DNA from 3 places in the Clostridium sp. LXY-7 genome. Region 2 is predicted to be linked to each of the others. Evidence: riboswitches for the same ligand, from Rfam matches in the RefSeq annotation. Region 2 holds a riboswitch; each other region holds the start of a gene.
The links. A riboswitch is a leader RNA that binds a small molecule or an ion and turns the genes downstream of it on or off. The one in region 2 is predicted to bind thiamine pyrophosphate.

Region 1: another riboswitch for thiamine pyrophosphate. It lies ahead of thiT (energy-coupled thiamine transporter ThiT); the one in region 2 lies ahead of thiD (bifunctional hydroxymethylpyrimidine kinase/phosphomethylpyrimidine kinase).
Region 3: another riboswitch for thiamine pyrophosphate. It lies ahead of thiD (bifunctional hydroxymethylpyrimidine kinase/phosphomethylpyrimidine kinase); the one in region 2 lies ahead of thiD (bifunctional hydroxymethylpyrimidine kinase/phosphomethylpyrimidine kinase).

Annotation. Positions count from the first base shown of each region.
Region 1 covers NZ_JBLLJL010000004.1:1,819-10,255, forward strand. The annotation lists gene ACI48Q_RS13280 (hypothetical protein) at 1-69, shown strand, start outside; gene ACI48Q_RS13285 (YhfM domain-containing protein) at 133-939, shown strand; gene thiT (energy-coupled thiamine transporter ThiT) at 1,028-1,657, opposite strand; TPP riboswitch at 1,791-1,889, opposite strand; gene ACI48Q_RS13295 (hypothetical protein) at 1,946-2,125, opposite strand; gene ACI48Q_RS13300 (cold-shock protein) at 2,381-2,581, opposite strand; gene nrdD (anaerobic ribonucleoside-triphosphate reductase) at 3,014-5,128, shown strand; gene ACI48Q_RS13310 (SH3 domain-containing protein) at 5,201-6,655, opposite strand; gene nrdG (anaerobic ribonucleoside-triphosphate reductase activating protein) at 6,937-7,458, shown strand; gene ACI48Q_RS13320 (MBL fold metallo-hydrolase) at 7,718-8,347, opposite strand.
Region 2 covers NZ_JBLLJL010000010.1:5,398-13,834, reverse strand. The annotation lists gene ACI48Q_RS20340 (M28 family peptidase) at 1-1,188, shown strand, start outside; TPP riboswitch at 1,330-1,429, shown strand; TPP riboswitch at 1,679-1,777, shown strand; gene thiD (bifunctional hydroxymethylpyrimidine kinase/phosphomethylpyrimidine kinase) at 1,862-2,662, shown strand; partial or broken gene ACI48Q_RS20330 (CatA-like O-acetyltransferase) at 2,849-3,091, opposite strand; gene ACI48Q_RS20325 (hypothetical protein) at 3,579-3,701, shown strand; gene ACI48Q_RS20320 (hypothetical protein) at 3,841-4,503, shown strand; gene ACI48Q_RS20315 (DJ-1/PfpI family protein) at 4,623-5,207, shown strand; gene ACI48Q_RS20310 (AAA family ATPase) at 5,492-6,025, shown strand; gene ACI48Q_RS20305 (DMT family transporter) at 6,198-6,479, shown strand; gene ACI48Q_RS20300 (TetR/AcrR family transcriptional regulator) at 6,566-7,216, shown strand; gene ACI48Q_RS20295 (hypothetical protein) at 7,377-7,511, shown strand; gene ACI48Q_RS20290 (sugar O-acetyltransferase) at 7,644-8,237, shown strand; gene ACI48Q_RS20285 (hypothetical protein) at 8,280-8,437, shown strand, end outside.
Region 3 covers NZ_JBLLJL010000001.1:477,994-486,430, reverse strand. The annotation lists gene ACI48Q_RS02340 (GNAT family N-acetyltransferase) at 1-57, opposite strand, end outside; gene ACI48Q_RS02335 (hypothetical protein) at 287-736, opposite strand; partial or broken gene ACI48Q_RS02330 (flotillin-like FloA family protein) at 964-1,241, opposite strand; gene ACI48Q_RS02325 (hypothetical protein) at 1,497-1,868, shown strand; gene ACI48Q_RS02320 (4-fold beta flower protein) at 1,909-2,292, shown strand; gene ACI48Q_RS02315 (hypothetical protein) at 2,293-2,664, shown strand; gene ACI48Q_RS02310 (YccF domain-containing protein) at 2,695-3,057, opposite strand; gene thiE (thiamine phosphate synthase) at 3,187-3,819, opposite strand; gene thiT (energy-coupled thiamine transporter ThiT) at 3,809-4,426, opposite strand; gene tenA (thiaminase II) at 4,454-5,125, opposite strand; gene thiM (hydroxyethylthiazole kinase) at 5,122-5,907, opposite strand; gene thiD (bifunctional hydroxymethylpyrimidine kinase/phosphomethylpyrimidine kinase) at 6,193-6,987, opposite strand; TPP riboswitch at 7,180-7,281, opposite strand; gene ACI48Q_RS02280 (PilZ domain-containing protein) at 7,390-8,004, opposite strand.

The DNA of each region.
Region 1 (8,437 bases), on a different contig from region 2:
AAAAATCTAAAGGAAAATACTAAAGTAGTATTTGAAAACATTGTAAAAACTTTTTCTTTTAAAGAATAGTAAAGTTTGATTTACTCATAAACAAATATTATAATTTAAGAAAAACAGTAGTGGAGGACGAAAGTGAAAAAAGTGAGAAAACTTATAGGGATTATGTTGGTTGCATTTAGTATATTTATTTTCACGGCATGTAGTATCTTTAATAATGAAGAATTTTCCTATATGGCGGAAGGAAGATCAATGAAAATAAGTATACAAAGTACTAGAGACAAGAGTTATAAATTTACGGTTACAGATAAAGATGCAGTAAAGGAGATATATAAAATATTATCTAAGGCAAAAGTAGTAGAACAAAAGACAACTATAAAGCCGGATTATATATTTGAAATTCATGTATCACCTACGGATGTAAGAACTTTTAATTATATTGCGGGATGGGATAAAAATGAAGTAGCTAATTTTTATAGTGATACCCAAAATTTTATTGTATCTAAAAGACTTGATAACGATATAATAAAAAACTTTTCTAATATTAGAAAACCTATAGATTTTGATGAAGTTTACTATAATACTATAATAAATGCTATTCAAACCTATAATCAAGGAGATGTGAAATCAAAAAAAATAGGGATTAATATAGGATCAGATATAGATGTAGCAAAATTTCAATTATCCCTAGATATAGAAAATTTTAAGGATAGCTTAAAAAATATACCTAATGTGAAATTAATAGAGGATAACTCTAAAAAAGAAGATTATGATATAGTACTTAATGTAAAAACTCAAGGATATACAAGTACTAGATATAAGTCTATAATAACCTTCGAAACTAAAGGAAATGAAAAGCCAGTGCAATACTATTGCTTTAATAAATATGAGCAAGGTATCTGGAATATAAGTATAACTAAGGAAAAACCAGAAGGATTTTAATAAAGGCTCTGTTTTAATATGTAGTTCAAAGACCAACGATATATTAAAACAGAGCTTTTTAAAATGGGATAAAATATTTAAAAATAATTTAAGCTTGTACTGAAATTCTCCTAATAATAGTTTTCACATCTATTACAGAGATTATAGCTATACATATTAGGGCATCAACTAAAACATAGGAACCATTATATAGGAAGGAATAAACTACAGGAGTTAAATTATAATCTGCTGCATAGCTTCCCCAAAACACTACTCCGGCTATGAAGTGACATATGAATTTACCACCAAAAGCAACAGAAGTAGCTAAGAATTTATTATCCTTAAATAATCCTGCTAGCCCTATAGCCATAAAGGGTAAAGTATAATCAAATAACACTTGGATAGGATGAAGTATGTATGCTGGTCCTATGATGAAATTTAATATTCCATATACAAAACCAGTAAATATACCTATATAAGGTCCATATAAAAGTGATATAAGAATTATAGGTAGCATACTACCAAGGGTAGCACTCCCTCCAAAGGGCAATTGAAATAGCTTTAAAAACTGTAGTACTACACTCATGGCAACAGCTAATGATATATGAGTTACAAGTCTTGAGCTAAATTTAACCTTCTTTATTTTAATAAAGGCTAAAAATAGAAGAAAAATACCTATTAAGGTTAAGATGGTAGTCCAACTGGTTGAAATTTTCTCTAGATTTTCTAAAATACTCATAAAATCCTCCTTTTAGTGCTTAAAGGGGTAGTAGATTTTCAAATAAAATTATTAGAGATTTCATTAATAATTTTAAATAGATAGAATTAAAAAAACGTATTCCAATAGGAATACGTTAATTAACAAATGTAGTTAAGTTTATTAAACGCTTCCCTACGCTAGCATTACCTAGTTCAGGTTTAAGGGTTAATGAAAACTCATTTCTCAGCCACAGGCACCCCCAGCACAATTTTTATTATTAATTTGCTCAATAAGAGCATAGCATAAAAAAAGTTAAACATCAATATACTAGAAAAAATCTATAGTTTTTCTATTTTGTACATTAGTAGGAATAGAAGAATTTATATTTACCACATCTCCAACTTTAGAGTTAGTGGGGATCTTATCTAGTGTAATGCAATAGGTACTACCATCAATAAATTCTACAAAAGCTTCTAGGTTATTTTTATCAATTAGTCTACCAATCATTATTATACTCCTTAAATAAATTGCAAAGCAATTTATTTAGATAATAGCAACCGTAGGTTGCAGAGAAGTACGCCAAAGGCGTAGAGAATTGACAGCGTCAGAGAAGTGGCTTGAACAAGCACTTGATATAATTGCTTTTGCAATGCAAAAGCTTCCTTAACTAGTGAGCGAAGCGAATGCTTCCCTGCAGCTTGCTGCCCTTCTCTAACGAACAAAGTGAGTGCTTACCTGCAACCTTCTGGTTGCCTTTCTCTATTAAATTTTTACTACATTTGCAGCTTGGGGACCTCTGTCTCCAGTAACTACATCAAATTGAACTTTTTGACCTTCTTCTAATGCTTTATATCCCTCTCCACCAATAGCAGAAAAATGTACAAATACATCCTCCTCACCCTCAACGGCTAAGAAGCCAAAGCCTTTTTCTGAATTAAACCATTTAACTGTTCCTGTTTTCATATAAATCTCCGTTATAAAAATTATAAAATATATAATTTTTTCCCTTTTCATAGTGTTCAGTTTTGCTATGCTACTCCTGTTAGGTCGATAACACTCCAAGGGCTTAAAATCCCGTGTAACCACGGTATTGTCATTAAAACATGACTAAAATACGGAACTCCCTTCTAAAAATATTTGACCTTAATTATTATGTTAAATAATAACTATAGTATTATCAGAGAAAATTATTTTATGCATTTCTCTAATTAAACTATATAGAAATTTAATTATTAATTGTCAACTTAAAATTTTGTTGTAAAACACTATAGGCTTAGAAGTCGATAGTGTTTATTCAAAAAAGGATGAAATTTCATAGTTACTCACAAATTGATTAGAAAGATTTTGTGGGATATAATTTAAATTGTTTGTAAGGAAATAAAGGGGGTAGAATTAATGATTTTTGTCGTTAAACGTGATGGAAGAAAGGTCGAATTCAATTCTGTTAAGATAACGAAAGCTATAAAAGGTTCAGCTGATGAAATAAATTATAATTTAAAAGAGAGCGAGAAAATCGAGCTAACACAAAAAATTATAAAGAGAATAGAAAATCTTGAAGTTAATGAGCTTACAGTAGAGGAAATACAGAATATAGTACAGGGAACACTTTTAGAAAATGGACATAAACCTATAGGAATAGCCTATGCTAACTATAGAAAAGAGAGAACTAGATTAAGAGAAATAAAATCTGACTTGATGAAGGCTATAAATCAAATTGGAGTTGAGACGGATAGAGATAATGCAAATGTAGGTAATAATTTCAGCTCTAAATTATTAAGAATAGCATCTGAGTCAAACAAGTGGCATAACTTATATAATATGCCTAAGCACCTAGCTAGAGCTCATGAAAATGGAGATTTATATTATCATGATTTAGATAGTTATAATTTAACTACAAACTGTCTTCATATACCTACTAGAGAAGTTTTGGAAAGAGGCTTTAATACTGGGTATGGAACGATAAAACCTCCTAAAAGAATAGAATCAGCAGCAGAGCTTTCATGTATACTTCTTCAATCTACCCAAAATGATATGTTTGGTGGCCAATCCCATCCAGATTTCGATAACGACATGGGCATATTTGTAGATCCTACTAGACAAGAAATTAGAGATGAATTAGTTGAGTTAGGAATAGATAATGAGAAGATAGAACAGCTAGTAGAGAAAAAATTAAGAAGCAGAGTAGCACAAGCTATGCAAGGAGTAGTATTTAATTTAAATACTATGCATAGTAGAGCAGGATCACAGGTGCCATTTAGTTCTGTAAATATAGGATTACCAACATCTAAGGATGCCGCAATGGTGTGTGAAATATTCTTAGAGCAATATGAAAAAGGATTAGGTAATGGTGAGCAACCAATTTTCCCTAATATAATATTTAGGGTAAAAGATGGTGTAAATAAGAATGAAGGGGAACCTTATTATTATTTATTTGAACTTGCATGTAGAGTAGCAAGCAAGAGAATGAACCCAACTTTTATGAATATTGATGCAGACTTTAATAAAGTTTATTATGATCAAGGCATAGTTCCAGCAACTATGGGATGCAGAACATATTTAATGGGCAATGTAAATGGAGAACCTGGAACAAAGGGAAGAGGAAACATAGCTCCAACTACAATTAACCTTCCAAGAGTGGGGATACTTGCTAATGGTGATATAGATAAATTTTATAATTTATTAGACAGTAGGTTAGAGTTGGCTAGTGAATCTTTAATGCATAGATATGGACTGTTAAAGAAACTAAGGGTTAAAGACTTACCATTTGTGGCTGGTCAAGGATTAATGAAAGGTTCAGAAGGGTTGTTGCCAGATGATTCTATAGAACCTATACTAAAGCAAGGAACTTATGTAATAGGATTTATAGGACTTGCTGAAACCATAACAGCCCTTATAGGAAATCATCATGGTGAAACGGAAGAAGCAAAGAAATTAGGGATAGAAATAGTTGAATATATAAGAAGTTTTACAGATAGAATGATGGTTGAAACAAGTTTGAACTGGAGCTGTTATGCCACACCAGCAGAGGGTTTGAGTGGTAAATTTATACTGCAAGATAAAAAGGTTTTTGGAGAAATAAAAGGAGTAACAGATAAAGATTATTATACAAATAGTTATCATATACCTGTTTCATTTCCAATATCTATAGTTGATAAGATAAATATAGAAGCTCCATATCATAAACTATGTAATGCTGGTCACATAAGCTACATAGAAATAGATGATTACCCAACACCAGAGACCATTATGGATATAATAAAATATGCATATAATAATACTAATATAAGTTATATAGGTATCAATTATCATATAAAATATTGCAGAAGCTGTGGAACTTATATACAAAGAGATAAGTTTAAATGCCCTAAATGTAATAGTACAGATATTCAAGGAATATCAAGAGTTACAGGATATCTGAGTCTTGATGAAAGATTTGGACCAGGTAAGTATGCTGAGAGAGAAGATAGAATAACACATAAAGAAAATCATGAAAAAGTTTATAATATATAAGCATTCATATATAATCAAAAGAAGCCTGTCCACATTGGATACAGGCTTCTTTTAATCATATCTTTCTTCACCTTATTTTGAAGGTGTAATTATTCTTTTAGATACATAGTATCTACTATCATAATATGCAGAATTTAAGTTTGAAACTCTTACATAATCTCCAGGGTTTGGTGAATGAATAAATAAATCATTTCCTTTATAAATACCCACATGAGATATGTCATTAGGGTCATTTGGCGTGCCGGTAAAGAATATTAAGTCACCAGGCATTAGTTCACTTCTACTGACAGTTTTTCCTTGATGAACTTGATAATAGGTTGACCTTTCAAGAGTTATACCTAATTGCTTGTACACATATTGTACTAGCCCAGAGCAGTCAAATCCAAGGGGGGTAAAACCTCCCCATACATAAGGAACTCCTAAATATTTTTCAGATTCCGCAATAACATCAGCTTCAGTGTATGTGCTTTCTATTAAAGGAGTTTCTTTAACAATAGGAGGTGTAGAGATATTTTCATTCACTATGGTAACGCAATCCCCATTTATATAACCTGATGAAGTATCAAGATTAACTTTATACCAACCGTTAGAGTATGAAATTATCGGAAGTTTATTCCCATATCTGGATTTACCTATAACTTCATAATTGTCACCAGGACCAGATCTGATATTTAAAGTATCTACATTAACAATGGCAATTTTCCCTGTTACATTAGGATCAACAGATTCGTCTGTGTTATTTCCATTATCAGGAGGAGTAATAACTCCGCTACTAATAGTAATGTGCTCTTTGCTTGCAAAACCTAAAGTGTTATTGTATTTTACTTGATACCAGCCATTATTTTCACCAACTATCTGGACTTGACCATTATATGGGATTACTGATATTATCTCATAACTAGTGTTAGGACCTTTTCTAAAATTAAGGCCATAAGAATTAACTATTCCAATAGTTCCATTAGGTGATGGCGCTGGGGTAGATGTATCCTCATCGCCTCTATTAGGCCTATTCTCAGGTGTTGATATATAATCAGCACTTACATAGGCAGTAGAGTTATTGAATTTAATTTTATGCCAGCCCTTAGAAGTTTCTAATATCTCAACCTCTTTTCCTTTTTGAAGGGAACCTATAATATTATGCGATGTACTATTACCATCTCTAACATTTAAAGAATTTGCAATAACTGTACCAAATTTATTATTTTGGGCTGTGGAATTCGAATTATCTAATTTAACATAATCAGATGAAATCCAGCCTAGTGAATTATTATAATTAATTTTGTACCAACCGTTATTAATTTCTAAAATATTAACTTTTGTATTATAAGAAAGTTTACCTATTATATTACTAGAGGTGTTAGGGTTAGCTCTAACGTTAAGAACAGTTGCAGTAACCACACCAGTAGACGAATAGGAAGAGGAACTAGATTTCTCATTAGAACTCGCAAGGGCTACATCATCAAGATTTGCAACTAAAGCTGTAGCCATAGCTAAAGTAAATACGGGCGCTAAATATCTCTTTTCCATTAATGCCCTCCTTTCGGTAATTAAATCATAATATGTAGAAAATAGTTATCTTAATTATAAGATAAATTCTTGGTAATAACAATAATAGGATAAATAAATGCAGAATATTTTCAAAATACTACAAGGTCATTTTTTAGTGAAGTGAAACCGTAGGCTTCACTTAAATCTACAGTTATATTTATCTAAAAAATATATAGAAAGATATGTTATATTATATTAAGCAGAAAAATGATACATTATAGATAACGGCATGTAGTGTATTTTATTAAGAGGTGAGAAAAGTGAAAAATAAAACAGTAAGATTATCAGGAATAATACATGAGAGTTTAACAAATGGACCAGGAATGAGACGAGTTATATTTGCACAGGGATGTAAGCATAACTGTAAGAATTGCTTTAATAAAGATACTCATGATTTTAATAGTGGAGTAGAATTTAAAGTTGATGATATAATAAAAGATATAAAGACAAATCCTCTTTTAAAGGGTGTTACATTTTCAGGGGGAGATCCTTTTGAACAAGGTGAGGGATTTAGTGAAATAGCTAAACAGGTTAGAAGTGATAGATTTAATGTGTGGTGTTATACTGGATATACCTTTGAAGAAATATTAAGAGGATTAGAAACCAATAGCCAGTGGAAAGAATTAATTAATAATATAGATGTATTAGTAGATGGAAAATTTATAGAAAAATTTAAGAATGAAGATATAAAATTTAGAGGATCTAGCAATCAAAGAATAATTGATGTTCCTAATAGTTTAAGGGAAAATAAAATAATAGAAGCATTAGAAAGTTGTAGATAAGTGCAACTTACGTTGCAGTGAAGCGTTTGCTATGCTCACTAGTATTCAAGCGAGGCTTGTAGGTAAGGTGTGCCTTAGGCACAGGTAAGAAGAAACCTTCGGTTTCGGGGAAATACTCGCTTTGCTCGTGGTTAGGTAAGGGCAACTGTAGGTTGCTCCTTACCCGTCACAAAGTGACGCATTACCACGAACGCAGTGAGTATTTACCTATGCCTACGGCACCTTTACCTAAAATAAAGTGCTTTGCATTTTATTTATATTAACAATTCATTATAATTACTTTATTTATGTCCTCTAATTTATCTTCAATAGACAAAGTATTGCTGTCAACTCTAGTAGCGTTCTTCATAAATTTTAGAAATTTTTCCACGCCCTCTAAAGAAAACTTTAGATTAGGAGTAGCGTAATGCATAGGAATTACAACCTTACTTTGAAGTTTTTCGCAGAGTTTAGCAGCTTCTTCGCCATCAATGGTAAAATTACCGCCAACAGGTATAAAGAGCACATCTATAGAACCAAGAAGGTCGAGCTCACTATCACTTAACATGTGTCCTAAGTCACCAAGGTGGCATACTCTAAGGTCATCTATTTCTAAAATAAATATTATATTTTCACCACGCTTTGCACCCTGCATTTTATCATGAAAGCTTGGAATTCCTTGAATTTTTATGTCCTTAATATTAAACTCTCCAACTGTATCCACAATATTTTCACATATAATATTAGATACATAATCATGATCAAAGTGATGATGACTAATAGTTGTAATGTCAACACATCCCCTATAAATATCATATCCGACACTTTCATCGAAAGGGTCAGTAAGAATTTTAGTTCCTTTTGAATCAATTATAAGAAAAGATGAATGGCCAAGCCAACGAATATCCATATAAATACCTCCTAAAATAATACTATTACTTTATTTTACAACAACTCACTACCTTCGGACAGGTTGTATTTCTTAATGATTTTTTCTTTC
Region 2 (8,437 bases):
GGAGCAGGCGATAACACGATTTCTGTTTCTGCTTTGCTTGAAGCTATGCGAAAGCAATCAAAAAATAATGACTTAAAAAATGATTTATATTTTTTACTCTGTGATGGTGAGGAATTAGGAACCTTTGGTTCGAAAGCATTTGTAGAATCTCATCCAGAATTAAAAACGTTGGTAGATCTTGTTATTAATGTGGATGGACGCGGTAATCGTGGTGGATTACTGATGTTTGAAACTTCTAATTATAATTATGATCTTATGCATTATTTTAAATCAGCAGTTTCTCATCCCATAGCTTTTTCTTTTACAGCAGATTTATATCACAAAATGCCAAATGTTACCGATTTGACTAGATTTTTAGATGCAGGATATTCAGGCCTTAATTTTACAGTGACAGAAGGTGTTGAAAATTATGGTGCAATGTCGGATAATTATGAAAACTTTAATGATAAAACAGCATATAATTATTTAAAAATTGTTGATTATAGTGCAAAAGAGCAATTTCAAGGAAATAATTCAGAAAAAGAAGGAATTTATTTTCCGTTTTTACCAGGTCATTTAATTTTAATGAATGGTGATGTAGCTTTTTTCCTTGCAGTATGTGCTATTTTTGCTACTTTAATTTGGTTTGTTTTACAAATTAAGAATGGAAATATACAGCCACATCAAATCTTCATTGGAATGACTAGGTTGATTGGAACAATATTTATCATGGCTGCATTAAGTTGGGGCATTATAAGATTAGCGGCAAATATATTTAATCTGACTGAGACAAGCAATACAGAAGTTCTTTTTATTGTTCAAACTATGATATTTGCCCTAGTTAGTCTATTTATATTTATTCTTCGAATGAGAAAACAATCTATTGTTGAGGCTATTGCAGATTTATTACCACTTCAATTAATACTCATTATAGGGACTACAATCTTTTTTAATTCTATGAGCTATCTGTTTTCATTAACAACACTAGGATTATTATTTGTATCACTTTTAGGAAAGCTAGATATAGCTAGATTCATAGGAACAACAATCATTGGTATAGGAATATTACTATTATATGTGCCGATTTGCTGGTTACTATATGTGTCGCTTATGCTACCAATAATTCCAGTAGTCACGGCCTTGAGTGTATTACCAATTTCAATCATTGCAGCATTTTTTACAACTAAACATGTTGAAGAAAAATTCTAATAAAAAGATATATATAACAGGAATACTATAGAATTTTCTGAATTAGTCAAGGGTTTATAAGGATTCATTTTATATCTAAAACTTCTTTTGTAACTTGACCATATTGCTACTATGGAATATAATCAATATTAATAATATTCTTAATATTTGCGGGGGGACTACATAGTAGTTGAGAAGGTAAAACCTGACCCTTTGAACCTGTTGGTTAATACCGACGTAGGGAAGCAAATCACATACGAAATTTGTATATGATTAGGGTGCTTCTCTGTGTAGAGAAGTACCCTATTATTATTTAACATAGGGTCATTAGGTATCTGAAAATAAATAATAAGTAAAAGATGGGAAGTATATTTTGAGTTAGACAAGGAAACAGGTTTCGCAGATAGTAGCACTATCTAAGGGTTCTGTTAACGCAGTATAACTCAAAATAGACGAGGATTTTGACTTATTTATTTTTTGAAGATGCCTTAAGTATAAAAATGAATATAATTAACATTTGCGGGGGGACTATAAGTAGTTGAGAAGGTAAAACCTGACCCTTTGAACCTGTTGGTTAATACTGACGTAGGGAAGCAAATCACATACGAAATTTGTATATGATTAGGGTGCTTCTCCGTATAGAGAAGTACCCTAATTTATTATATATACATAAAGGAAAAAAGGAGGAATTTCAATGAAAAAGGTACTTAGTATTGCTGGATCAGATTGCAGTGGAGGTGCTGGAATACAAGCTGATTTAAAGACATTTTCTGCCCATGGGGTGTTTGGAATGAGTGTAATTGTTTCAGTGGTAGCAGAAAATACAAGCCGTGTTATTGATATACAGGATGTTACCCCAGATATGATTGAGAAGCAGATTGATGCCATATTTGAAGATATGGAGGTTGACGCTGTGAAAATTGGTATGCTGTCTACACAACCTTGCATGGAAGCAGTAGCAAGAAAGCTGGAGCAATATAAACCATACAATGTTGTAATTGATCCTGTCATGTATGCGAAAAATGGTTGCCCTCTTATGAATCCTAATTCCATAGACACGCTGATCAAGGTTGTACTACCCTATGCTGATTTACTTACGCCTAATATTCCAGAGGCTGAGAAGATATCAAATATTAAGATAAGCAGTGCAGAAGATATGAAAACAGCGGCAAAGCTTATTTATGATATGGGGTGCAAAAACGTTCTTGTCAAAGGTGGTCATGCTATTGGGGATGCACTGGATATTCTATATGATGGTAAAGAGTTTTATTATTTTGAAACCCAGCGTATAAATACAAAAAATACTCATGGGACAGGTTGCACTTTCTCTTCTGCTATTACTTCCAATCTTGCACTAGGTATGACCATGTCTATTGCTGTAAAGCAGGCTAAAAAATATATTACAACAGCAATTGAGCATTCATTAAACATAGGTAAAGGTAATGGGCCAACACATCATTTTTATGATTTATATAAAAATGGTTTAAATATATAAGTTTCAATAGTGAAACTACATAATACAAATAAGCTTTTTATAAAATTAATGTTGTTAGAACTGCATATATAGACCATGAAAACACCAGCGGAATAGAGGAAATAAAAAAGGAAGCAGAAACAATTATGATATGCTTCCTTTTTTATATGAAATACGATTAAAAATATATAATGTAATAAAAATGGTTTATAACAACCATTCTTCTGCTGTTAATGCGAATTTTTGTAGCTCAGCAAGAAATTGAGAAACATGGTAACCATCTGCGGCTGCATGATGGATTTGTACGGAAACTGGTAGTTGTACAGTATCTCCCTCCTCAAAGTATTTACCAAAGGTTATGATTGGCGAGAGAAATTGATTGTCTCCGAATAAGTTCAAATTGAATCCAGAAAAACTACTCCACGGAATGCAAGATACAGGAAAATTGTTGAGCGTAATTTAGAGGATAATCTTCATATCAAGACCTATCATGATTATTTACTTAGATAGTTTGTGCAGACTCAAAATATCACTAGAAAGTTGACCACAACATGTAGTGGTTTTGGAGCAAAAATCGAGCAAAAATTGGGGTCGAAAAGTACCTTTTTAGCCCGATTTTTTAGGGGTTTTTATAGATGACACCCTAGAAACGCATATTGCATAGAAGAAAATCCAAAGGCATCGGGATGAAAAATCTCGGTCTGCAATCCTATGAAGCCATTTGTCAACGCATCGATCTGCAGTGTAAGTTGTTCCATTATGATTGTGCTCAAGCAGTACAAGATATTGAGCTTCCCGATGAAGAGTGGTTTAACAATCTGAGAGGTATAAGGCCTTCAAGCGAGATTTTTGATCAAAGTATTAAAAAAGCTTGACAGAGCTAAGATCTGTTAATTACAATAATAACAGAGTAAAGCTCTGTTATGGAGGAATATTTATGGCACGAATAGTAAAGAAACCAGAGGTAAGAAAAAATGAACTTTTGGATGTTGCTGAAAAGTTATTCATTGAAAAAGGCAATTACCATGTATATAAAAGCAGGGTTTGTAAAATCTGCTGAAAAAGAGAATCGCTCATGGAGGGACGATTTGATAGAACTTGAATATGAAATGGACTTGGAGTAATTCTCTGAATTAAATTGGTGAAACATTTTTTACAGATGAAAGTCAAACAATGAGCATAGCAAAGGAGCGATTAAGATGTCAATGATTTATTTACCTAGTTGCAAATTTACGGCTTATTCCCCGGAAGCCAGCAAGAGAATAAAGAATTATCTCTCAGAGAATTATGATATTCAAATTTGGGGATGTTGCAGGCCAAGTCACAAAAAGCTTACAAATGATGATACGGTGGTTTATATATGTAATACGTGTTCTGCGTTTTGCAGAGAAGATTCTGCTGCTAAAAAAGTAATTTCTATATGGGAACTATTAGAAGATGATAAGCAATTCCCATTTCCTGATTACGGCCATAAAAAAATGGCTGTGCAAGATTGTTGGCGTGTATATGACAATGAGCCCCAGCAAAAAGCAGTCCGAAGAATTCTACAGAAAATGAACATTGATATTGAAGAATTAGATGAAAACTTTAGCAAAACGAGATCTTGCGGTACTACGCTCTATGAGACGCTTCCTAAGCAAAATGGAGAGTTTGCACCAAAGCGTTTCATTGAGAACGCGGAAGGTCTTTTCTTGCCGCATACGGAAGAAGAGCAGACAGCATTAATGAAAAAACACTGCAATAAAATTGATGCCAATGAAGTTGTCTGTTATTGCATTGCCTGTGTAAAGGGCATCAATCTTGGAGGAAAAAAGGGCATTCACTTATTAGACCTCATGTTAGGATTAGAGCCTAAATTATGAACAGAGAGATGAGAAGAAAAGATAAAATGCTTTCAGAAGGAAGACATTAATGAAAATAGGATTGAATCATATAGTATTATTCACAAGTAATCTAGAAATAAGGAGGAGAAGAACATAATATGGATATAAACATTTTTCTGTTTGATGATTTTGAAACTCTTGATGCATTTGGTCCGGTAGAAATACTCGGATGTCTTTCAGGTTTTCAAATGCGCTTTTTTTCTATAAATGGTGGGGCTGTTAAAAGCAGACAAGGTACTGAAATTATAACACAATCTGTCGATAAAATAAAATATGATGGCATTCTTGTTATACCTGGGGGACAAGGCACAAGATTATTTGTAAATGATAAGAGCTTTGTGGAAAAGTTGTATGAAATTGCATCATGTTCAAAGTACTGTCTGGCAATATGTACTGGTTCAGCTCTACTTGCAAAAACCGGTTTATTAGATGGACGAAGAGCGACCTCAAACAAAAAAGCATTCGATTGGGTTAAGTCTGTAAACACAAAAGTAGACTGGATACCAAAGGCAAGATGGGTTGTAGATGGAAAATTTTATACATCATCCGGTGTATCTGCAGGAATGGATATGTCGCTGGGATTTATTAGCGATATATTTGGGACAAACATTGCTGAAGAGATTGCAAATACTATAGAATATGTCTGGAATTCTGATAAAGATAATGATTTGTTTAATCTATGATATATTTTATATAGGAATATATTTTTCGCCAAGGAACCTCTATATCCTCACCACATCTTTTTGTCGAATCTAGGCATACAGAATTCATTGGCGAATTACGTCGATGTCAGGAAGGAAAATCTAGGGAAAGTATCTTTCGTGATGGAAAATGGCATGATATCATTCATATGTCAATTTTGCAAAATGAGTACTTAGAATAATACAGTAAGCTATTCAGGAGGTTGGACTTACTGAGAAGAATTCTGTCTTGGTTTTACTAGAGTAAATTTTTTTGGAGGTGTTTTATGAGACGATATATTTTAACAGGCACACCAGGAAGTGGAAAAACTTCAATTATTAGAGTATTAGAAACAATGGGTTATTTAGTAGTGGAAGAAGCCGCAACTGATATAATTGCTTTAGAGCAAGTGCAAGGTAATGCTGAACCATGGAAGGATGCGTCCTTTATTAATAAAATTGTGGCATTGCAAAAACAAAGACAAGTACATCTTTCAGCTCTTCCATCTGAAGTTCAAATTTATGACCGCTCAGTTTTTTGTACATATGCTCTAAGTAAATATCTTGGATATGAACCATCTAAAGATACTATGGAAGAAATAAATAGAATTGAGAATGAACAAACCTATCAGAAGACGGTATTCTTTATTGAGAATTTGGGTTTTTGTCAGCCCTCAGAGGCAAGAAAGATTAGCTTTGAGGAAGCTTTATGTTTTGAACATATTCATGAAGAAACGTATAAGTCCTTTGGATATACGTGTATAAAAATTCCACCCGGAAGTGTAATTGAGCGAGCATACAAAATTATAAGCATGTTATAAAATTTATTTTCGTCTTGATCTTATTTTGTTTTTTATCAAATTTTTAAAATTATAATATATATCTCACATTTGACGGTCTGACCATAAGATGTTGTGGTTTTGAAGTGAAAAATGAGCGAAAATCGGGGTTAAAAAGTGCAATTTTTAGCCCTTTTTTTGAGCAATTTTATAGATGGCGTCAGAAAAAGAGAAAAAGGGTAGTAAAATTACTTGGATAATTTTAGGCGTTTTGGCCGGTTTTTTACCACCATTGCAAACCGTTATTAATGAAAAACTTCGCGTTGCAACGGGCTCTCTTTTAGGAGCTGCTTTTATTTCTTTTCTTGGTGGCACGATTATCTTGCTTATTTTGATATTGATTACTCAACGTTGTTTAGAGTTTCCTATTTCATTACCGGCTTTCAAATTTTTATTAGGCTTTTTGTCTAAGGCTTTCAAGAAGCGGGATTTTTGATCTAAATATTTAAAAACAGCTTGACAGAGTTTTACTCTGTTAATTATAATAATAACAGAGTAGAACTCTGTTAGGAAGGAATATTTATGGCACGAATAGTAAAAAAACCAGAGGTAAGAAAAGATGGATTATTGGATGTTGCTGAGAAGCTATTCTTCGAAAAAGGTTATGAAAGCACCTCGGTTAAAGACATTTACGCCGAGGTAAACGGCTCTTTTGGTATGTTTTATCATCACTTTACGTCAAAAGAAGAAGTTTTAGAAGAAGTAAATAAAAAGATGGCAGCGCGGAGATTTGAACCTATAAAGTCAATCATAATTGATAGCAATTTGTCTGGAATAGAAAAGTTACGTAATGTATTATCGCTTACTATAATATCAGCTAAACAAGAAATTACCAATCATTCAAGCAATTCATATAAAAAGAACCCGCAACTATTAGTAATGCATATGCATGATACCCTTGGTATTGCATCTGATTTACTTTCCAGTGTTATAGAGGAAGGCATAAAAGACGGTACGATTAAAACTGAACGGCCCCATGAGCTATCGCAAATGATTTTGTTATTCCTAAATGTATGGGTAAATCCATGGATATGTCAATGGTCTCCTGAAAAAATGCGAAATATCTTTGTTTTTATGAAAGATATTTTTGACAAAATGGGCGTGCCTGCTTTATCAGAGGATATGCTCCAAGGTTTAAATGAGCTATCATTGCTTGTGCAAGAGGACAAATAGTTGCTTTGTATATTAGATTATAGTGTAACATAAAGAAAGAGGCGACAAAGAGTAAAAGCTTATCGGTGCAATCTCATACCTCTTATAAGAATTAGAATGAAATGTAAGATAAGTGAAATTTATAGTTATATCTTAAGTACATTTAAATGGAGGGGTTATTATGATAACACACAATAATCTCGAAGAATATAGAGGCCCGATTAATTATGATCTTGAATTTGGTGGTGAAACTGATAAATATAATTTTTATCTTAAACTTGCTAAATTGAACGCAGGTGAGGTTTTAGAACTTTGATATCTAAGGAGGACAAAATGTTTACTTTAGATCATATAATAATTGAAACTGACTATCCTGAGAAATTGGCTAAAGAGTTTTCAGAGAGGTCATGTTTCAAATGGAGTTGGAGAGGAAAGGAGAATTATACTAGTGACTGAAAGAGAAAAAATGCAGAATGGGTTCCTATATGATGCTAACTATAATGAAGAAATCGTTAAGGAACGAGAAAAATCAAAGGATCTTTGTTTTGAATATAATCGATTAAGACCCTCTGATTCAGAAAATCAAAAAGCGATTATATCTAAGCTATTAGGTAAAACAGGAGAGAATTTTTATATCACTGCTCCGTTTTATTGTGATTATGGTTATAATATCGAGATTGGAAACAACTTCTATACTAATCACAATTGTGTTATTTTAGATGGTGCCAAAGTAACCTTTGGTGATAATGTTTTTATTGCTCCTAATTGCTGTTTTTCAACAGCCGGACATCCTATTGATTCGGAACAAAGAAATGCGGGATTAGAGTTTGCTAAACCAATAAAAGTGGGAAACAGTGTTTGGTTCGGTGCAGGAGTAATTGTTCTGCCTGGCATTAACATTGGCGATGATGTTGTCATTGGTGCCGGAAGCGTAGTAACAAAAGACATTCCGTCAGGAGTGATAGCTGTAGGAAACCCTTGTAAAGTCATAAGAAAAATTACCGAGGAAGATAAAAGGAGGTGCTGGAAGGATGAAAAGTAATTGGGAAAAGCTTTTATCTCGGTGCTTGTGATTTAGCATGCTTTGGAAGTAATTTCACAAAGCGACTATATCATCGACATTGGCCCCGAGGGTGGTATATCTGGCGGCAGGATTGTACATATTATTCATCAAATAAATGGCGGAGCTAAAACTATAAAAATAAATGAAAAAATTGCAGCCTTAAAAGCGTGTAAATGTTA
Region 3 (8,437 bases), on a different contig from region 2:
TAACTGTACTATTTGATTTAATGTATCCTTATTTCTTAAATCTAATTTTTTTATCATCTTTACCTCTCTTTTTAAACACTTACAATTTATAATTTCATATAATAAACAAACCCTGCAAGTCTATTTATTTTCACGTTATTATTTTACCATATATTGCAACTATTGTATAAATTATTAAGGTTGCTTTTTTCTGTTAACTACCCAAATAAATCCTATCTAAAATACGTTCCTTTTATGTATATTTGATTCAATGCTACAAAACTTTAATTTTTTATACAAATAGATTCTATTGCTTCTTCAGTGTCTTATGAACTACCTTTTTCCTCATTTCCTCTAATTCCTTTTCTATATTCTTCATTATTATCACATATATAATATAGGTTAAAACCGCTATAATTAATAACTTAATCATGGATGAGAAATTATCTCTTAAATGCTGAATAAGCATATTTCTATAATCCACATCCACATTGCTTCCAAATCCTATAACTTTTAATGCTTCTATATCCATGCTGTTATATAGTATAATGAGTAGCATATTCCCACTAGTAAATACAGATATTATACCCGATGTGAATAAGAAAAAATTTTTCCATCCACTATCGCTAGTAGTATGAATTATAAAGGTATTTTTAAATAACTTTACCACTAGTGTTATTAATATGAACACCCCTATTATTAAAAATATACCGTTATAAACTTTAAGAGATATAATATTTTCAAATATATTATCCATAAGATCACCGCCTTAAATATTAATTTATTAAAAATACCCTCTTTATATCCTCATAATTTTCTTGAGTAATCAACGCCTCCTTTTCTATATCCTTGAACTTAACTATATAGATCCATCCTCCCTTTGCATTGAAATTATTTCCTTTGTATCTACAAAACTTATGCTTTTTTCCCCCTTTTACTAATAGCTTATCTAAATCTTTCTCATATATTTAATACTGTTTGAGCTATACTATTCTTTGCTACAGCTGATACATTATTAGTTTCAATAACCTTAGGATTTACACTCATTTTTACTGCATCTAATACATTTCATCCTACTAATAGTGAGATGCTAATTGATTTACATTTAAATTTATCCCTGCCTTTGTAGATTTTATTAATGGTAATACTATTCTACTAGGTGTAACTCTTCTTAATCTCATTCCAATTAAATTTAATATCTTTTTAAGACTTATATTAGTAAATCTATTTTTTACGTTAATAACTGCTAAAAATTTCTTCATTATCTTACTTCCAAATAGTAATATAAGTGAAATTTTCATTACTCTCATTGATAGTAATTATATGCAAATTAAAATAATCCTTTTTTTACAAAATTTCCTTTTAAATAATTCATTACAACTAACAATTTAAAGTAAAACTTTTACAGCTATTATGTTTTGAAATCTATACGCATATAAATATTACCTTCTTCTAAAAAGCATATTTCTCCCTTGAAAATCATAGTATATACAAACACTAAATTGAGTTGATTACACATGAATTTAGTAATTATTGAAAGGCGTAAAGCTCTTCGATTTGCTATATTACTTCAGTTATATAATGATTTTTTTTGTTATGGTTATGAAGTATGCATAAAAATTGATTATATAGTTCCTGACGATTGTAGAATAGAGATAATAGCAGCATTATATTTTTTATTTTATCTGAGATGGATCTTTTTTAATATTGAGAAAGATAACACTGTTTCCGCCTATATTTTAGGTCGAGGCATTGAAGAGGTAGAAGCTAATATTGTGGATGTAGAAAAATTTCTTCTTTCAAATACCTTTGGACAATTATTAATACCTATTAGAAAGGAAGACCAGTCTAATGAAAATGAGAAACATTCTGCTAAAACTGAAAAATAATCTATTAAAACCCAAACCTAATTCAAAGGAGATAAAGAAAATGGAACTATTAGTTGAACCACTATTTGATAAAAATGCTAAATTTGTTGGATGGCTTGTAGATCGTGAAAATGTTTTTGATGCTTCATTAAAATGGGTCGCATATATCTTTAATAATTATATTTGGTCAGTTAAGACTGAAATTTGGATAGGATTACTTAGAGGTACTAATCTCTTAGACAGAAAGGGTGACATAGTTGCATGGAGTACAGCCGAACCTGCCATAGGTGGATTAACTCACATAGACCCTCCCCTCCCAGTACCTCGACCTATTTCTCCAGTAGCTCCATTAATAAATGAAATCCCTTTAAACCCTGGATATCCACCAACACCAATTGGTAATTGGTCTAAACTTTCCTTTGATCAGTGGTTAAATCAGCGATAGATGGCATTTATTCTTCCCTTTGAAAATGAGTTAATTCGTATTCAAATACTCTTTGAACTATATAAACATTTATTTGTTATATGTGATTATGAAAGCATACAAAGACAAGAGTATAAAATTTCTTGTGACATGAAATGTGAGATAATAGCAAATCTCTATTATCTTAATGACAGAGGTTCTATTAATGTAAGAACTACAGATAGAAAAGATGTGTTTATTATATTTATTAGAGCTAGAGGAATAGATGAAATTGAAGATAGAATAAGAAGGACTACCTTCAATGCTCACGCCTTTAGCATTGGCTGCCTACTGATACCTAATTTTGAAAAAATATGTGAAGATTATAATAACAATAATAAAGATTCTAAGTAGGTATAAAAAAAGAAGCTAAGTGCTTCTTTTTTATCGAACTTCTTTTCCAAAGGGCATAAGTGCTAACTTTGCCAGTTTTATATTCTGCACAGCAAAAGGAATTCCTATAATTGTTACACATAATACTGCGGCACTAATTAGATTTGCTAGAGCTAGCTCTAATCCTCCAAAAATTAACCATAAGATATTGAGTACAATATTCATTCCCCCATCATCTCTTGTAACAATCTCTTTACCAAAAGGAGCAAGCTGAAGTCCTGCCATTTTAAAACACTGTAATCCTATTGGTGTTCCTATTATAGTTATACACCAAAGTATACCTACCAAACACCATCCAAGTGCATTAAAAAATCCTCCAAATATAAACCAAATAATATTTCCTAAACAACTCATTAAAACTAATCTCCTAATACTATTTATCCTTAGAATATGATTATATCACATTAAATGTGATTTTAGTTTATATATAAACTGTAATTAAATTTCTACATTATATTAAGTAGGATTTGCCGATATAATATTTTAATTCATCCTCAATACTCCTATTTTTTCAATCCATTTCTTACTTTCTTTATATATATTCTCAGACCCTAAGATTGCCGATACTATGGCATATCCATCTATGTTGCACTCCTTGAAGATATCTATATTTCCAAGAGTTAGTCCTCCAATTAATACTGTAGGTAGCTGAGCCTTGCTTTGAATTTCTTTTAATGTATCTAAGGTTACATACTCTGCATCTAATTTTGTACTAGTAGTAAACATAGCTCCCACACCAAGATAATCTGCTCCCGCCTTTTTTGCTTCTAGAGCTTCTTCTAAATTTCTTGCAGAAACTCCAAGTAACATATTATCTCCAATTAGTTTTCTAACCTGTGCTGCTGGAATATCATCTTGTCCAACATGAACTCCATCTGCTTCACACAATAGAGCTATATCCACTCTATCATTTATAATAAAGGCTGCATTATATCTTCTAGTAATCTCTCTTAACTTTAAGGCTTTTTCTAAGAATTCCTTTCCTAAGCACTCTTTTTCTCTAAGCTGTACCATAGTAACTCCACCCTTTAATGCCGCCTCTATAGCTTCATAAAAATCTCTATCTTTTAATATATCTGAATCTGTTACTAAGTAAAGCTTTAATTTATCTATCATAATTACTCACCTCTCCATTACTATATGCAAAATTACACAATCTTTTCATTGGTAAAAATCCTATTAAAATGGTAGTCATTATTCCTTCAACTCCACCGCTTGTAAAATTATATATAGTTGAGTATAGCCATAGGTTCATTCCCTCTGGTGCATAGGCTCCAAAGAAAATCACTCCTGAAATTACACTAGCAAAAACGCTTAATGCTGTGGCTAATAATGCTCCTAATATAATATTTACTTTCTTTTCCCTTCCAAAGACACCTGCTAATCCTAAAGCCATATTCGATAATACATAATCTAGAATGAATTGAATTGGATGAACTACAAAGGGATCATAAAGCATTTTCAGTAGTCCAAATATTACTCCCCCTGTAACACCAACTCTTCTTCCATATAGTAGTGATAGCATCATAGTAGGTAACATAGAAAATAGGCTAATTCCTCCTCCTTGAGGGTATTTTATAATTTGAATCATACCTAAAACTAAAGATATAGCTGAAAACATAGCTATGGTAACCACTGTTTTGATAGTAAAGTTCTGTTTTTTTAAATCTATTATGTATATCAAAAGTATTCCTATTGCTACTATTGATGTTATACCTAACATAAAACTCACTCTTATACCCTTCTATACCTATTCATTTATAGAATTCTCTTCATAAGCCATATCCCAAAATTTCATTTCATAAATACTAGAATTTATAAATATATCTCTTAGTTTTTTCTTTTCCTCTTCATCTAAATCTTTACACAAATTATTTGTATATTCTATCCACTGATCACAAAATATCTTAAATCCTTCTTCTCCATAACTCTTTATCCATTCCTTATAAAAGTTATTTTCTAAAGCTCCTTCAGTAGTATCTAGCAGGTGTTGTCCTATATAATAATAACTCCAAGTACAAGGGAGTATAGTTGATACTAATGCCCTTAAATCTCCAGTTAATGCTATTCCCTTCATATAGCTTGTATAGCTTATGTTTGTTAAGTTCATTTCATATCCTTCAGCCTCTTTAGGAGTGATTCCGAAGCCTTCTAAATATTTTATGTGCACCTCAGTTTCATCTTCCATGGTTCCTTTTGTAGAATTGTAGAAGAATTTCATATCCTCCATAGTAGACGACTTTACCACTCCAATACAAAATAACTTTGCATATTCCTTAAGATATAAATAGTCCTGTATAAGATAGGCTTTAAACTTCTCCTTTGGAAGAGTTCCAGCTGCTATTTCTTTTATAAAGGGATGCTCTAAATATGCCAGCCATATTTCTTTTACTTCTTCAAACAAGTAATCTGTAAACTTCATTGTCTAACCACCTTCCCATAATTCTCTAATTTCTCTTCATCTAAAGTGTATACGGTATTGAATAGTGACTCCTTAAAACTAGCTATAGGTAAATTGTTATAATCCGCTATCTCTCCACTTAAAGACATAGTAAGTACACCCATTGTTGCTGCCTCTAATTTATTATCTGTACATCCTAAATAACTGCCTATAAGACTTGCTGTCATACATCCTGTTCCGGTTATTCCTTTAAGTTTTGCATTGCCATTATTAATTTTTATTATCTCTTGACCATCAGTAATAGCATCTACTTTTCCTGTAGCAACAATTATACAGCCCAATTTCTTAGATATTTTTTTAATTATCTCATCAATGTCCTCACCATCATCAAAAGAATCTACCCCTTGTCCATTAACATCAAAGCCTCCTATATGCTTAATTTCTGCTACATTTCCTTTAACCACATCAAACTTCACTTCATTCAATAATCTATTGGTAAACTCAGTTCTAGTTTTAGTAGCAAATACACCAACTGGATCTAAAATAACAGGTTTATTATATTTATTAGCAGCTTTTCCAGCCTTAAGGAATAACTCTAAATGTGAGGAGTTCATAGTTCCAATGTTTATAACTACAGCACTTGCAATGCTTACAATCTCTTCTACCTCTTCATGAGAATAGCTCATTAGCGGACTTGCTCCTACTGCTAAGGTCATATTAGCACAGTCATTTATAGTAACCTCATTTGTATAATGAAGCACTAATGGATTTGCCTCTTTCACTTTGCTGATTAATTTATACATAATATATCCTCCTTTTAATAAAGTGTGAAGCATTTTATTAAGTGAATTGCGACCTATGATCGCAGAGAAGTGTTCGCCTTGCTCACAGCGAATTACTCACATTGTTGGCAGAGAGTTACTCACTAACTTCGGAAAGAAGTTTTTGCTTAGGCAAAAGCTTTCTCTCTGACGCAGTCAACCATCTGCGCTAAAGGCGCACTTCACTGCAACCATAGGTTGCAATTCACTGGCAAAGCCAATTCTCTGTACCTTGGGCGCAATTCACTAAATAAATTACTTCGTAATTTATTTAAATTCATAAAAATGATTTACTGGTCCTACTCCTCCGCCTATATCAAAGCTTTGTCTTATAGCTTCTGTTATGTATCTTTTACTTAATTCCACAGCTTTTTCAATAGGGTATCCTAAAGCTAGATAAGAGGTTATAGCTGAGGATATGGTACATCCTGTGCCATGGGTATTTTTCCTATCTAACCTTTTTTCTTTGAAAATCTTAAATAAATCTTTTCCTAAAAGTATATCCACTGCATCCCCATCTAGATGTCCACCCTTCATAAGTACATACTTTGGTCCAAGTTCTAGGATTTTTTCTCCTACTTTCTTCATATCCTCAACAGTTTTGATGGACATTCCTGTTATCTCTTCCGCCTCCATAGTGTTAGGTGTTACTATATATGCTAGAGGAATAAGATATTTAATTAAATTCTCTTTAGCTTCTGATTTTAAAAGAGAATATCCACTTTTAGATATCATCACTGGATCTACAATTAAGTACTTTGGTCTATATTTCTTTAGACCCTCCACTATAGCTAATATTATATCTGGGCTTGATACCATTCCTATTTTTACTCCCTTAGGAGTTATATCCTCAAATACCACCTCCATCTGTTTTTTTATCATCTCCTCACTTATATCTTCAACTAAAAATACACCATGAGTATTCTGTGCTGTAATTGCAGTTATTACACTCATTCCATAGGTTCCTATAGCACTAAAGGTCTTTAAATCAGCCTGAATTCCTGCTCCTCCTGAAGAATCTGAACCTGCAATAGTCAATGTAGGCATTTTATAATTTCTCATGTTATCCCTCCATATTTTGTCACTACCCCAGGGGGCATTCCATATAATGGAACGACCCCTGGGGCTGTTCCTTTTTTTGTAAAAAAATAAAGCTATATCCCAGCTTGGAATATAGCTTTTAAACTCTTCTAGATTAATGTTATAATACATAAATATATAATTACATATAATGTCTACCTTAAATTTTATAACATAATATAACTTAAGCTTTCCTACGCTGGTATTATCCAGATCAGGTAAAAGGGTTTATACAATAAAGTATCTCTCAGCCTTTCGGCACCCCTAGCATTTATTCTATTTTACACAACTATTATATCTTACTATTCTGAAAACATCCACAGTTATTATTTATTTCACATAATGTTTTTAAAGATTGCGGATAACCTCTGAATGATTCGAACTTTAATTTATAAAATTCTTTTTTTGTAATAACTTTGCTTGTCCAGCAACTACAGTTGTTCTTATATGTTCTTTTTCGCTTTCACTTAAATCATTAAATTCACATCCATAATAATATCCATCTTTTCCTTTATATTTTCTTGCAATACTTGCAAGGGCTTTTATAATCTTATTTTTGATATTCATATCAATAATCACAGAAACACTTTCTGGGATATCTAAATCACATCTAATTAATATACCACTAGCGCTTATATTTTTAACATTAACTAAAATTGGTTTTTCTAAGGTTATAATTTCTTCATTTTCTTTTTTTAATGCGTTAATCTGAAAGTTAGCATTAACATCCAATCTTACTTCTGACCTTCTTTGAAAATTCTTTATGTAATTTATATTACTCAATATTATTTCCTTACCTAATATCTCTCTAATTTCTCCATCATAAACGAATAATCCATTTAGCTTATCAAAAATATTAATTCTAACTTTCTCTCCTTTCTGAAGTTTAGTTTTATTTCTATATGTAATTGATAAATTATTTCTAGTAAATTCTTTTACCACTCCCTCAGTTAATATATTATCCTCAGATTTAATTATTATAAAATTATTTTCATGCAAAATTATTCTCTCCCTTTATAAACTTTAAAGTTTCTTCATTTAATCAGCGAATTATTATAGTTAACCTTTATATCCACTTGATTTAATATATATATCGTTCAATTTTATTATATATTTATAAAATATTTCAAACTTTTGATTATTTAAACCATATATGTATTAAATTACTTCATCATCATTTGTAATATCTTTATTTAAGATCAGATCTATTTCAAATAGTTGTTGTAATTTCACTTTTTATTTAAATAAGAACTTTTATCAAATTATCCTTTGAAAATAGTTTGTAATCAGTGCTATATAGTTCATTATCAATTCTATATTAACACAGAGCCTTATAAATAATACACTATTACATATGGCTCCAGCTTCTATCAAATATAAATTTTACGAATATTCCAATATTGACATCACATTTTTTATGTTATAAAATATA